Aliidongia dinghuensis: one gene and its partner. Each later gene encodes a partner of the first gene's protein in a complex. Links are inferred from orthologs where the notes say so. Each region holds a gene or a part of one and is shown on either strand. Other genes may lie near its edges. The genes, in order: tig and rpsG.

Region 1 (7,055 bases):
TGATTTCGTCTTGATCGACGGCGAGCACGGGCCGGGCGACGTGATGACGCATCTGGCGCAGGTCCAGGCGGTGCAGGCGACGCCGGCCATGGCCATGCTGCGCGTCGCCGTCAACGAGCCGACCCAGTTCAAGCGCGCGCTCGACATCGGCGTCGAGGGTGTGATGGTGCCGAACGTCACGAGCGCGCTCGAAGCTGCGGCTGCGGTCGAGTCCTGCCGCTATCCGAACGGCGGCAAACGCGGCTTCGCGGCGCCGATCCTGCGCGCGGCGAACTTCGGCCTGGTGACGGCGGAATATATCGCCCGGGCGGCCGACGAGCTCTTGATCGCGGTGCAGATCGAGACGCTCGCCGGGGCGTCGCGCGCGGCGGAGATCGCCGCGGTCGACGGCGTCGACGTGGTGTTCATCGGCCCGAACGACCTCTCGGGCGATCTGGGCGTGCTGGGCCAGTTCGACCATCCGGACTACGTCAAGGCCGTGGCCGCGATCGAGGCCGGCGTGAAGTCGGCCGGGAAGGTCCTGGGCTGCCTGCCGTATCCGGGCGCCGACCCGGTCGAGCTCCATCGGCGCGGCCATCGCTTCATCTGCTCGGGCGCCGACGTGGCGCTGCTGCGCGACGCGGCGCTGGCGCAGCTGCGCAGCCTGCCGCGCTGACCCCGAAGGCTGACCCACGATGGCGCTCGCGACCGCCCTCCTGACCCCGGCCGAGATGGGCGAGGTCGATCGCCGCACCATCGCCGGCGGCACGGCCGGCGCGCTCCTCATGGAACGGGCCGGCGCCGCGGTCGCGGCCGAAATCGGGCGGCGCTGGACGCGCCGGCCCGTCGCGGTGCTGTGCGGCCCCGGCAACAACGGCGGCGACGGCTTCGTCGTGGCACGGCGGCTCGCGGCCGAGGGCTGGCCGGTCCGGCTGGCCTTGCTGGGCGAGCGCGCAGCACTCCGTGGCGACGCCGCCCATCATGCGGCCCTATGGCTCCAGCCAGTCGAGCCGCTCGGTCCGGCCGCGCTGGACGGCGCCGGCCTGGTCGTCGACGCGCTCTTCGGCGCGGGGCTCAGCCGGCCGCTTGATGCGCCGGTGGCCGGTCTCCTGGCCGAGGTCGGCCGCCGGCGCTTGGCCGTTGTGGCGGTCGACGTGCCGAGCGGCCTCGATGGTGCCACCGGCCTGGCATCGGGCGCGGTCGCGGCCGATCTCACCGTGACGTTCGGCTGGCTCAAGCCCGGTCATCTGTTGCAGCCAGGCCGCGACCTGTGCGGCGAGACCGTGCTGGCCGACATCGGCCTCGACCCGGCGGCCCTCGACGCGCTCGGGGTCAAGACCTGGGCGAACGATCCGGCGTCCTGGCGCGTCGCCCTGCCGCGTCTTGCGAGCGGCACACATAAATATATGCGCGGCCACGCGCTGGTCCTGGGCGGGTGGCCGATGAGTGGGGCAGGGCGACTCGCCGCCCGGGCCGCCGCGCGGGCCGGTGCCGGCCTGGTCACGGTCGCAGTGCCGCCAGCCGGGCACGGGACCTATGCGGCGGCGTTCGAAAGCCAGATCGTCCGGCCGCTCGCCGATGCGCATGCGCTGGACGCGCTGCTCGCCGATCGCCGCTTCACCGGCCTGCTGCTCGGCCCGGGGGCGGGCGCCGGGGGGACCACGCGGGTCATGGCGCTGCGCCTGCTCGCGGCCGAGCGGCCGTGCGTGCTCGACGCCGATGCGCTTACCGCCTTTGCCGACGCGCCGGCCGAGCTCTTCGCCGCGATCCGCGCGCCGACCGTGTTGACGCCGCATGCCGGCGAATTCGCGCGCCTGTTCAAGACGTCGGGCGACAAGCTGACCCAGGCCCGTGCCGCTGCAGCCGAGAGCGGTGCCGTCCTGGTCCTGAAGGGCGGCGACACGGTCGTCGCCGCACCCGACGGGCGCGCGGTGATCAATGCGAACGCGCCGCCGACGCTCGCGACCGGCGGCACCGGCGATGTGCTTGCCGGCCTGATCGTCGGGCTGCTCGCCCAGGGCATGCCCGCATTCGAGGCGGCCGCCGCCGGAGTGTGGCTCCACGGTGCCGCGGCCGCGACGTTCGGTCCAGGGCTGATCGCCTCCGATCTGCCCGACCGGATCCCCGTCGCGCTGCGGCGTCTCGGCCGGTCACGGGCCTAGCATCGCGCGGCTTGCTCTCCGGCGCCGGTTGGGGGAGAACAGCAAAAAAGGGATGCCTGCCGCCCCTCAAAGCCCCTCGGGAGAGACCGCCGTCCATGGCCAAGCTATCGATCGTTCCGCCGCCCGCTCCGCCCACCATTGCGCCCGAGCGGATCCGCCGCCTCGAAGCGCTGGCCGAGAGGGTACTGTGGCTTTCGGCCTGGACGATCCACAACGCGAACCATGTCCGGCCGAACCGCGACGGGCTCAAGGTCGGCGGCCACCAGGCCTCGTCCGCCTCGCTCGTCACGCTGATGACGGCGCTTTACCTGGACGTGCTCCGGCCGGAAGACCGGGTCGCGGTCAAGCCGCATGCCTCGCCGGTGTTCCACGCGCTGCAATATCTCCTGGGCCACCAGACGCGCGAGAAGCTCGAGCGCTTCCGCGCGTTCGGCGGGGCGCAATCCTATCCGTCGCGCACCAAGGACACGGACGACGTCGATTTCTCGACCGGCTCGGTCGGCCTTGGCGTTGCGATCACGCTGTTCGCCTCGATCGCCCAGGATTTCGTCAAGCTCAAGGAGCTTTCGGCCGACAAGCGGCCGCCGGGCCGTATGGTGGCGCTGGTCGGCGATGCCGAACTCGACGAGGGCAACGTGTTCGAGGCGCTGCTCGAGGGCTGGAAGCACGATGTCCGGAACCTCTGGTGGGTTATCGACTACAACCGCCAGAGCCTCGATTCGATCGTCAACGACCGGCTGTTCAACCGCATCGACAGCCTGTTCGAGATGATGGGCTGGCGCGTCGTCACCTTGAAATACGGCAAGCGGCTCGAAGCCGCCTTCGCGCGGCCCGACGGCGAGCATTTGCGCCAGTGGATCGACGAATGTCCGAACTCGCGCTATTCGGCGCTGGTCTACAAGGGCGGCGCCGGCTGGCGCGAGCACCTTCAGCGCGACTTGAACCGCTATCCGGGCATCCGCCGCATCCTGGACGAGCATGACGACGACCAGCTCCATGCGCTCATGACCAATCTTGCCGGCCATGACATGGAAGCGGTGCTGGAGGCGTTCCACGGCATCGAGGACGACACGCCGACCTGCTTCATCGCCTATACGATCAAGGGCCACGGCCTGCCGTTCGCCGGCCACAAGGACAACCACGCCGGCCTCATGAACAAGGAGCAGATGGCGGGCTTCAAGACGAAGCTCGGCATCCCGGACGGCGCCGAATGGGATAAGTTCGCCGGCGCCAAGCTGCCCGAGGCCGAGCTCCAGGCGTTCCTCGACCAGGTGCCGTTCGCGGCTGCAGGCGAGCGTCAGTACCGGGCGGCAGCCGTGCCGATCGGCGACCTGCCGGTGCCGGCGGTCGGCGGCAGCAAGGCCTCGACCCAGGAAGGCTTCGGCAAGATCCTGAACGACCTTGCCGGCACCACGAGCCCGCTCGCCGACCGGATCGTCACCACCTCGCCCGACGTCACGGTCTCGACCAATCTCGGCGGCTGGGTCAACCGGCGCGGCATCTTCCACCGGCGCGAGATCGCCGACACGTTCCGCGACGAGAAGGTCGTCTCGGCCCAGCGCTGGGCCATGGCGCCCGGCGGTCAGCACCTGGAGCTGGGCATCGCCGAGCACAACCTGTTCCTGATGCTGGCGGCGCTGGGGCTGACGGCCCCACTGTTCGGTGCGCGGCTCTTGCCGGTCGGCACGCTCTACGACCCGTTCATCAATCGCGGCTTGGACGCGCTCAACTATGGCTGCTACCAGGATTCGCGCTTCATGGTCGTGGCGACGCCGTCGGGCTTGACCTTGGCGCCCGAGGGCGGCGCGCATCAGTCGATCAACACGCCGCTCATCGGCATAGGCCAGGCCGGGCTCGCGTCGTTCGAGCCGGCCTATGTCGACGAGCTAGGCGTGCTCATGGCCTGGGGCTTCGACTATATGCAGCGGCCGGCGGGCGAGGGCGGGTCGATCTATCTCCGGCTTTCGACCCGGCAGATCGAGCAGCCGGCGCGGACGCTGACCCCGGCCTTGCGCGACGGCATCGTCGCCGGCGCCTATTGGCTGGTCGAGCCGGCGTCTGGCGCCGAGCTCGCTATCGTCTATTGCGGCGCCGTGGCGGAGGAGGCGCGCCGGGCGCATCAGGCGATCCTGGAGGATATCCCGGGCGCCGGCCTGCTGGCGGTGACGTCGCCGGACCGGCTGCACGCGGACTGGCTCCTGCATCGTCAAGAAGGACGGGGGCCGAGCCATATCGAACGGCTGCTGGCGCCGCTAGCACCCGACGCGGGGCTCGTCACGGTCATCGACGCCCATCCGGCGGCGCTCAGCTGGCTCGGCGCCGCCGGCGGCCGGCGGGTCGAGCCGCTGGGTGTCGATCATTTCGGCCAATCGGGCGATCTGCCGGACCTCTATCGCGCCTATGGCCTTGACGAGGACGCGATTCTGGACGCTGTGGCGCGCGCCTGCCTTGCCTGACCGGGGCCCGACGGGCGCCTGATCCGGCGAAATAGCGGTCGCCGCCTGCGTATTTGTCGTGGGATGGCCAAAAAGCTTGTGCTATGTCAACCGGCCGACGTCGGGCCGGCGCGGGCGTGGCGGAATTGGTAGACGCACTGGATTTAGGTTCCAGCGACGAAAGTCGTGGGGGTTCAAGTCCCTTCGCCCGCACCAGCATCGATTGAACGATCAACCCTTGCCAGGGGTGGCGCGCCGTTATCGGACGTGCCGCCCTGCTGACCCATAGGCTTCTTTTTCATGCAGATCACCGAGACCAGCACCGAAGGCCTGAAGCGCGGCTTCAAGGTCGTCGTCGCCTCCCAGGATATCGAAAAGCGCGTTGACGCGCGGCTCGCCGAGGTCGCCAAGACCGTCCGTCTGCCGGGCTTCCGTCCGGGCAAGGTGCCGACCTCGGTCGTCAAGCAGCGCTACGGCGACAGCCTCCTGGGCGAGGTGCTGGAGCAGACGGTGAACGAGACTTCGAGCCAGGCGCTGGCCGAACGCAACCTGCGTCCGGCGCTGCAGCCGAAGATCGAGATCACCTCGTTCGAGAAGGGTGCCGATCTCGTCTACGACATGAGCCTCGAGATCCTGCCCGAGATCCAGACCATGGATTTCTCGACGGTGGCGCTCGAGCGCCTGAAGCCCGAGATCCCGAACGAGGAGCTGGACGAGGCGCTGACGAACCTGGCCGAGCGCTATCGCGAGACCGAGGATGTGACCGACGGCAGCGCCGCCGCCAACGGCGACGTGACCGTCATCGACTTCGTGGGCTCGATCGACGGTGAGAAGTTCGACGGCGGCGCCGGCACCGACTTCTCGCTGGAGCTGGGCTCCGGCCGTTTCATCCCGGGCTTCGAAGAGCAGCTCGTGGGCGCCAAGGTTGGCGACCATGTCGCGGTCAAGGTGCCGTTCCCGGCCGATTACGGCGTCGAGACGCTCGCCGGCAAGGACGCGGTGTTCGAGGTCGACGTCAAGGGCCTGAAGCGCAAGCTGCCGGCCGTGGTCGACGAGAAGCTCGCCGACACGCTCGGGCTCGAGAACCTGGAAGCGCTGCGCACGGCGGTTCGCGAGCAGATGGAGCGCGAGTACGCCGGCGTCGCCCGCCAGAAGCTGAAGCGCGACCTCTTGGACATCCTGTCGGACAAGCACGACTTCGCCGTGCCGACCGGCATGGTCGACCTCGAGTTCGACAGCATCTGGAAGCAGTTCGAGGCCGAGCGCGAGCGCTCCAAGGCGGCCGGCACTTACAAGGAAGAAGAGGCCAAGCCCGAGGAGGAGACCAAGGACGAGTACCGCAAGATCGCCGAGCGGCGCGTGCGGCTTGGCCTGGTCCTTGCCGAAGTGGGTCGGACGAACAACATCCAGGTAACCCAGGACGAGGTGAACCGGGCCGTGATGGCCCAGGCGCGCAACTACCCGGGGCAGGAGAAGGCCGTGATGGACTTCTACCGCAACAATCCCGACGCGATGGGCCAGCTCCGCGCGCCGATCTACGAGGACAAGGTCGTCGATTTCATCGTCGATCTTGCCCAGGTCACCGACAAGGCGGTGCCGCCGAAGGAACTGGTGGCGCTCGCCGGCCTCGATGACGAAGAGGAAACCGCTGAAGCCTGATCGGGCGTTCGTCCGGCAGGTTCGAGGCCTGATCCAACGCCCTTGGGGTGCCGTTCGCAGCGATTGCGGACGGCACCCCACCGGGGCATGCTCGGCACCCTGGGACGTACCCTGGGACGGGTCGAGTAGTTTGAAGGAACCTGTGTGATCATGGCCGACGCTTTGGAAGTGTATATGAACAGCCTGGTGCCGATGGTGGTCGAACAGACCAACCGCGGCGAGCGGGCCTACGACATCTATTCGCGCCTGTTGAAGGAGCGGATCATTTTCCTGGTAGGCCCGGTCAGCGACCCGGTGGCCAGCCTCGTCTGCGCGCAGCTCCTGTTCCTCGAGGCCGAGAATCCGACCAAGGACATCTCGATCTACATCAATTCGCCGGGCGGCCTCGTCACGGCCGGCCTCGCGATCTACGACACGATGCAGTACGTCCGTCCGGACATCGCCACCATCTGCGTCGGCCAGGCGGCCTCCATGGGATCGCTGCTGCTCGCCGCCGGCGCCAAGGGCAAGCGATTCGCGCTGCCGAACTCCCGCATCATGATCCACCAGCCGTCGGGCGGCGCCCAGGGCCAGGCGTCTGACATCGAGATCCAGGCGCGCGAGATCCTGTCGCTGCGCCGGCGCCTGAACGAGATCTACGTGAAGCATACCGGGCAGTCGCTCGACGTCATTGAAGAGGCGGTCGAGCGAGACAAATTCCTCTCACCGGAGGAGTCGAAGGTTTTCGGTCTGATCGATGACGTCATGGCCGCGCGGCCGGTGTTGGCCAAGGAAGAGGACAGCAAGAACCGTTGAGCAGGCACCCCGCACCCTTGTTAAG
Region 2 (6,896 bases), on another replicon or contig:
GCCTTCTTCAGCAGATAGCCGTCGATGAACGGTCCCTTCCAAACGGAACGTGCCACAGCGGGTCTCCGTTACTTCGCGTTGCGACGACGGACGATGAGACCGTCGGTCGCCTTGTTGTGACGCGTCTTCTTGCCCTTGGTCGGCTTGCCCCACGGCGTGACCGGATGCCGGCCGCCGGAGGTACGACCCTCACCACCACCGTGCGGATGGTCGATCGGGTTCATCGCCACGCCGCGGACGGACGGGCGAATGCCGAGCCAGCGGGAACGGCCCGCCTTGGCAATGACGATATTCTTCTGGTCCGGGTTCGACACCGCACCGACGGTCGCCATGCATTCGGCCCGCACCATGCGCACTTCGCCGGAGGCGAGACGCAGGAGCGCGTAGCCGGCATCGCGGCCGACGAGCTGGGCGTACGTGCCGCCGGCGCGCGCGATCTGGCCGCCCTTGCCCGGCTTCATCTCCACATTGTGGACGATGGTGCCGATCGGCATGTTCTTCATCGGCATGGCGTTGCCGGGCTTGACGTCGACCTTGTCGCCCGAGACGACCATGTCGCCGACCTTGATGCGCTGCGGCGCCAGGATGTAGGCGAGCTCGCCATCCTCGTACTTCACGAGCGCGATGAAAGCCGTGCGGTTCGGGTCGTACTCGAGCCGCTCGACCGTCGCCGGAACGTCGAACTTGCGACGCTTGAAGTCGACGAGGCGATAGCGGCGCTTATGGCCGCCACCGACGCGCCGCATGGTGATGCGGCCCGTGTTGTTGCGGCCGCCCTGGCGCTTCAGACCCTCGGTCAGCGCCTTGACGGGTTCGCCCTTCCACAGCTCGCTGCGGTCGACGATGACCAGCTGCCGCGTTGACGGCGTGGTCGGCTTAAAAGTCTTTAGTGCCATGGCCTTAGATTCCCGTGGTCACGTCGATCTTGGAGCCCTCGGCGAGTGTGACCATAGCCTTCTTCTCGTCGCCCCGCTTACCCAGCTGGCCACGGAAGCGCTTGATCTTGCCGAGCGTCCGGATCGTGTTGACTGCCGTGACCTTGACCTTGAACAGGGTCTCGACGGCGAGCTTGATCTCCCGCTTGGTCGCATCGAGCGGCACGCGGAAGGTCACCTGGTTGTGCTCCGACGCCATCGTCGCCTTTTCGGTGATGACGGGGGAACGGACCAGGTCGTAGAGCCGCTCGGCCGAGATCTTCGGCTGAGCGTTCGGGATCACGCGGAACCTGCTCATTTCAGGCGAGCCTCCAGGTGTTCGACGGCCGCCTGGGTCAGAACCAGCGTGTCGCGGCGCAGGATGTCGTAGACGTTGGCGCCCTGCTGCGGCAGCACATCGACCTTCGGAATGTTGCGGGCGGCGCGCGCAAAACCCTCGTCGACCTCGGGGCCGTCGATGATCAGCACGGACGTCCAGCCGAGCTTCTCGAAGCGCTCGACGAGCGCCTTGGTCTTCGGCGTCTCGACCGCGGCGCGGTCGAGGACGATCAGCTTGCCCTCGGCCTGCTTGGCCGACAGCGCCGTCTTGAGCGCCAGCTTGCGGACCTTCTTCTGCAGGTCATGCGCGTGGCTGCGCACGACCGGGCCGAAGATCACCGCACCGCCGCGGAACTGCGGCGAGCGCAGGCTGCCCTGGCGGGCGCGGCCGGTGCCCTTCTGCTTGTAAGGCTTCTTGGTGGTGCCCGCGATGTCGCCGATGAGCTTGGTCTTATGCGTGCCCGCACGGCGCTTGGCGAGCTGGTAGTTCACCATGCGCGCCAAGAGGTCCTTGCGGACTTCGAGACCAAAAATCTCCTCGGCCAGATCGATCGAGCCGACTTCCTGGTTGTCCAGGTTCTTGACAGCCAGTTTCATGATCATTCGCCCTTCGTCGCTTCGGCCGAAGCCTCGGCAGCCTTGATCGCGGCGGGGAACGGCAGATCGGCCGGCGCCTTGCGCTTGACCGCGTCCTTCACCATCACGTAGCCGCCTTCCGAACCCGGGACGGCGCCCAGGATCAGGATCAGGCCGCGGGCTGCGTCGGTCGAAACGACCTTCAGATTCTGCGTGGTCACACGCACCTGGCCCAGATGACCAGCCATCTTCTTGTTCTTGAAGACCTTGCCGGGGTCCTGGCGCTGACCGGTGGAGCCGTGCGAGCGGTGCGAGACCGAGACGCCGTGCGTCGCGCGAAGGCCGCCGAAATTATGGCGCTTCATGACGCCGGCGAAACCCTTGCCGATCGTCGTGCCGGTGACGTCGACGAACTGCCCCGCGAGGAAGTGCTCGACCGAGAGTTCGGCGCCGACTTCGAGCAGCGCGTCCGCGGAGACGCGGAACTCGGCCAGCTTCTTCTTCGGCTCGACCTTGGCCGCGGCGAAGCGCTCGCGCTCGGCCTTGGCGACGTTCTTCACCTTGGCCTTGCCGACGCCGAGCTGGACGGCGGAGTAGCCGTCCTTCTCTTCGGTGCGAACGGCCACGACCTGGCAGCTATCGACCTTCAGCACGGTCACGGGGACGTGGTTGCCGTCTTCCGTGAAAATGCGGGTCATGCCCAGCTTCTGGGCGAGGAGACCAGTGCGCATGATCAGATCTTGATCTCAACATCGACGCCGGCGGCGAGGTCGAGCTTCATGAGCGCGTCCACCGTCTGCGGGGTCGGGTCAACGATGTCCAGCACGCGCTTGTGGGTGCGGATCTCGAACTGCTCGCGCGACTTCTTGTCGATGTGCGGCGAGCGGTTGACCGTGAACTTCTCGATCTTGGTCGGCAGCGGGATCGGGCCACGGACGCGGGCGCCGGTGCGCTTCGCCGTGTTCACGATCTCGCTCGTCGACTGGTCGAGCACGCGATGATCATACGCCCGGAGGCGGATGCGAATGCTTTGACTGTCCATCAAACAGACTTCCGTTTCATCTGGGAGCGGGGGGTCGGTGCCGAAACACCGCCCCCATCCCTGTCCATCGTTTGGCGACGTTCACCCCGGTTATCGGGGGTTGGTGTCGCCGGGACCGTTGTTTTCGTTCTTCTTCTCGAAGCGGAGTCCGCTTCCTTTAGAACGCCTTACTTCGTGATAGCGGAGACGACGCCGGCACCGACGGTGCGGCCGCCCTCGCGGATCGCGAAGCGCAGACCCTCGTCCATGGCGATCGGCGCGATCAGCTCGACGTCCATCGCCACGTTGTCGCCCGGCATGACCATCTCCACGCCGGCCGGCAGGCTCACGATGCCCGTGACGTCGGTCGTGCGGAAATAGAACTGCGGACGATAGTTCGTGAAGAACGGCGTGTGACGGCCGCCCTCTTCCTTCGTCAGGATGTACGCCTCGGCCTTGAACTTCGTGTGCGGCGTGATCGAGCCCGGCTTCGCCAGCACCTGGCCGCGCTCGACTTCCTCGCGCTTGGTGCCGCGCAAGAGCGCGCCGATGTTGTCGCCCGCCTGGCCCTGGTCCAGGAGCTTGCGGAACATCTCGACGCCCGTCACCGTCGTCTTCAGCGTGTCCTTCAGGCCGACGATCTCGATTTCCTCGCCGACCTTGATCACACCGCGCTCGACGCGGCCGGTCACCACCGTGCCGCGGCCCGAGATCGAGAACACGTCCTCGACCGGCATCAGGAACGCACCGTCAATCGCACGCTCCGGCTGCGGGATGTAGGCGTCGACCGCCTTCATCAGCTCCAGGATCGCGTCATGGCCGAGCGCCGGGTTCTTGTCCTCGAGCGCCATCAGCGCCGAGCCCTTGATCACCGGAATGTCGTCGCCCGGGAAATTGTAGCTCGACAGCAGCTCGCGCACCTCGAGCTCGACCAGCTCCAGGAGCTCCGGATCGTCGACCATGTCGACCTTGTTCATGAACACGACCAGCGCCGGAACGCCGACCTGGCGCGCCAACAGGATGTGCTCGCGCGTCTGCGGCATCGGGCCGTCCGCCGCCGACACCACCAGGATGGCACCGTCCATCTGCGCCGCACCCGTGATCATGTTCTTCACGTAGTCCGCATGGCCCGGGCAGTCGACGTGCGCATAGTGCCGGTTCGTCGTCTCGTACTCGACGTGCGCCGTCGAGATCGTGATGCCGCGCGCCCGCTCTTCCGGCGCCTTGTCGATCTGGTCGTACGCCGTGAACGTCGCGCCGCCAGTCTCGGCCAAAACCTTCGTGATCGCTGCCGTCAGAGACGTCTTGCCATGGTCAACGTGACCAATCGTCCCGATGTTGCAATGCGGCTTCGTCCGCTCAAACTTCGCCTTCGCCATGGCCGTTCTCCGATCCTAAACCTTCAGTGCCCTGCGCGCCCGGCCGTGGCCGGCATCCGCTCCAGGATCACTGGCGCGTCGGGGTCGCAAAGCGTGTCCCCAGTAGTGGTATGCTCAAGACCCGCGAGGGCGACGATGTCGCCTGCGCGGGCCTCCTTGATTTCCTCCGCATGGTTCGCGTGCATGCGCACCATACGGCCGATCTTCTCTGGGCTGGCCGTCACCGAGTTCAGCATGCTGCTGCCCGTGGCGACCACGCCCGAATAAATCCGCACAAACGTCAAACGACCCGACATCGGGTCGTCGACCGTCTGGAAGGCGACCCCCGAGAAGGGCTCGTCATCCGCCGGGCGACGCTCCACCCGGTGACCATCGGCCGCGACACCCGCATGCGCCGCCATGTCGGACGGCGCCGGCAGGAAATCCACGACCGCATCCAACAAGCGGCGCACACCCCGGTTGCGGAACGCCGAGCCGCACAGCACCGGCACGACCATGCCCGACCGGACCGCCACCTTCACCGCCTGGCGCAACGCTACCACGTCCGCCCCCTTGGCCCCGACCGCCACCCCGATCTCCGCGCGTGCCAGCTGGGCCGCAGCAAGAAGATCCGACGGGATCTCGACCTCTTCCGCCGGCGCGTCGTGACCGGCCGTCCGCCAGAGGGTCGCCCGCATCTCGATCAGGTCGACGATGCCCCTCAGGCCTGCGCCGGCACCGATCGGCAGCTGCAGCAGCACCGGCTTGGCCGTGCCGCGCGCCGCGATCGCCGCGACCACAGCGGAGAGATCGGCGCCTTCGAGGTCCAGCTTGTTGACGAACACCAGCCGGGCCAGGCCCTGGGCCTCGATCTCGTCGAACAAGGCGGCAACGCCGTCCGTGACACCCCCAACACCATCGATCACCAGCACCGTGCCATCGAGCACCGCCAGCGCCTGATCGTCGTTCCGCCGGCTAGCCGGCAGTTCGACGATGGTGATCCGGCAGTCGCGCCACACGCAGCTCGTCGCCGCGGAAGTGAGCGTGATCTGCCGCTCGTTATCCTGCTCCACCCAGGCGGGCATGCCCAACGCGGCCCGCGCCCCCGTTGCCGCCGCATCCGGACGGTCTGCGACCGCCAGGATCCGCTCGGTGACCGTCGTCCGACCGGCATCGAGGCGCGCCAGGATGCCGATGTTCCGGTAACGGTCGAGGGGGATGGTCCGCGGCACGGGTGGAGTTCCGTCAGTGCCTTACCACCGATAGTGCGAGAACGCCTTGTTGGCGTCCGCCATACGGTGGGTGTCTTCCCGCTTCTTGACCGCAGCGCCACGGTTGTTCGACGCATCGAGCAGCTCGCCCGACAGGCGCTCTTCCATGCTGTTCTCGCTGCGGGCCCGCGACGAGCCGATCAGCCAGCGGATGGCGAGCGCCTGGCCACGGTCCGACCGAACCTCGACCGGCACCTGATAGGTCGCACCACCGACCCGGCGCGACCGGACTTCGATGGCCGGACGAACGTTCTGAAGCGCGTCATGGAACACCTTCAGCGGGTCCTGACCCGAACGCTTCGCGATGCGATCGAAGGCATTGTAGACGATCGCCTCGGCGACCGACTTCTTGCCCTGATACATCAGGCAGTTCATGAACTTGGTCAGCACCAAATCGCCAAACTTGGCGTCCGGCAGAACTTCCCGCTTAATCGCTGCGCGACGACGCGACATGCTCGGTTTCCTTCTTCGCTATTCTTACTTGGGCCGCTTGGCGCCGTACTTCGAACGACGCTGGCGACGGTCCTTGACGCCCTGCGTGTCGAGCGTGCCGCGGATGATGTGATAGCGCACACCGGGCAGATCCTTCACACGACCACCGCGGATCATGACGACCGAGTGCTCCTGGAGGTTATGGCCTTCACCGGGGATGTAGCTCGTCACCTCGAAGCCGTTGGTCAGCCGCACGCGGGCCACCTTGCGGAGCGCCGAGTTCGGCTTCTTCGGGGTCGTCGTATAGACCCGGGTGCACACGCCGCGCTTCTGCGGGCAGGCTTCGAGCGCCGGGACCTTGTTACGGGTCACTTGGGGCGCCCGGGGGTTCCGGATCAACTGGTTGATGGTCGGCATCAATCACACCCTTGCAAAACGATAAATGCCGAGCGGCGCTAACCGACGCCGCCGGCATGGCTGACTTGCAGTACGCAACCCACAGGCAAAAACGCCGAGCCCCAAGGGGACCCGGCAGCGCCAAATTTACGATACCGCGTGAGCTGCGTTTAGGTTGGCGCACCTACGGCCAGCTCGGAAAACTGGCGGAACCTATTACGCGCCCCCTGCTCCGTCAAGCGGAATAGGGGAAGACCGCCATGCAAGTGTCCGGGGACTGTCATCACGCGGAAGCACTTCGTCGCACCGCAGCACGACTCGGGGTAGAGGCCGAAGACTCGCGAGTCGCATGGTTTTACTGCGCCGGAGTCGGCGTTTTGGCGCCGATCGGGCCGGATACGGACATGAGATTCTCGAACCGCTCGGGCTGCGTATCGTTCTTGAACGGCAGCCCGAACGCAGCCGGCACCGCATCCGGCAGGTTCGGATTGAGCTTGCCTGGTGTCTTCAGCACCTCCGGCCCGACAAACGCCTTCCCGTCCCATCGATAGAGCGTCAGCACATAGGGATGCGGATCGTAATGGGCACC

The links.
Region 2: the proteins of tig (region 1) and rpsG are in contact, whole or in part, in a crystal structure (PDB 3GTY), measured with the Thermotoga maritima proteins. The link is inferred for Aliidongia dinghuensis from one-to-one orthologs. Residues at the interface, in WP_004081061.1 of Thermotoga maritima: Glu122, Val124, Val129, Leu130, Tyr133, Glu188, Gly259, Ile262, Tyr263, Glu266, Ser270, Glu273, Gln274, Glu277, Arg308, Gln311, Ile312, Ser315, Tyr316, Glu325, Arg329, Arg336, Leu363, Phe366, Trp367, Arg373, Leu377, Arg381, Leu384, Glu387; in WP_004081843.1 of Thermotoga maritima: Lys34, Lys52, Lys55, Glu59, Arg62, Gln63, Glu66, Asn67, Lys69, Val71, Arg95, Ala109, Lys110, Lys111, Gly112, Arg113, Pro114, Glu117, Glu121, Ile124, Ala125, Tyr127, Asn128, Asn129, Thr130, Gly131, Lys135, Asp139, Arg142, Met143.

The regions. Positions count from the first base shown.
Region 1 is NZ_BMJQ01000017.1:63,839-70,893, reverse strand. Bases 4,198-7,055 are described here. They hold tig (trigger factor), read left to right. Parts: upstream 4,198-4,876; coding sequence 4,877-6,235; downstream 6,236-7,055. Other genes in these bases: clpP (ATP-dependent Clp endopeptidase proteolytic subunit ClpP), read left to right, coding at 6,386-7,030; IEY58_RS27040 (1-deoxy-D-xylulose-5-phosphate synthase N-terminal domain-containing protein), read left to right, coding at 4,198-4,597. Also shown: IEY58_RS27050 (HpcH/HpaI aldolase family protein), read left to right, coding at 1-655; IEY58_RS27045 (NAD(P)H-hydrate dehydratase), read left to right, coding at 675-2,141; more of IEY58_RS27040, read left to right, coding at 2,237-4,197. UniProt on the Bacillus subtilis protein: Involved in protein export. Acts as a chaperone by maintaining the newly synthesized protein in an open conformation. Functions as a peptidyl-prolyl cis-trans isomerase.
Region 2 is NZ_BMJQ01000010.1:225,892-232,787, forward strand. The notes cover bases 4,198-6,896. They hold rpsG (30S ribosomal protein S7), read right to left. Parts: upstream 5,933-6,896; coding sequence 5,462-5,932; downstream 4,198-5,461. Other genes in these bases: tuf (elongation factor Tu), read right to left, coding at 4,198-4,229; IEY58_RS19900 (GTP-binding protein), read right to left, coding at 4,253-5,440; rpsL (30S ribosomal protein S12), read right to left, coding at 5,957-6,328; IEY58_RS19915 (hypothetical protein), read right to left, coding at 6,663-6,896. Outside these bases: rpsS (30S ribosomal protein S19), read right to left, coding at 1-56; rplB (50S ribosomal protein L2), read right to left, coding at 69-896; IEY58_RS19875 (50S ribosomal protein L23), read right to left, coding at 901-1,233; rplD (50S ribosomal protein L4), read right to left, coding at 1,230-1,850; rplC (50S ribosomal protein L3), read right to left, coding at 1,853-2,560; rpsJ (30S ribosomal protein S10), read right to left, coding at 2,563-2,871; more of tuf, read right to left, coding at 3,039-4,197.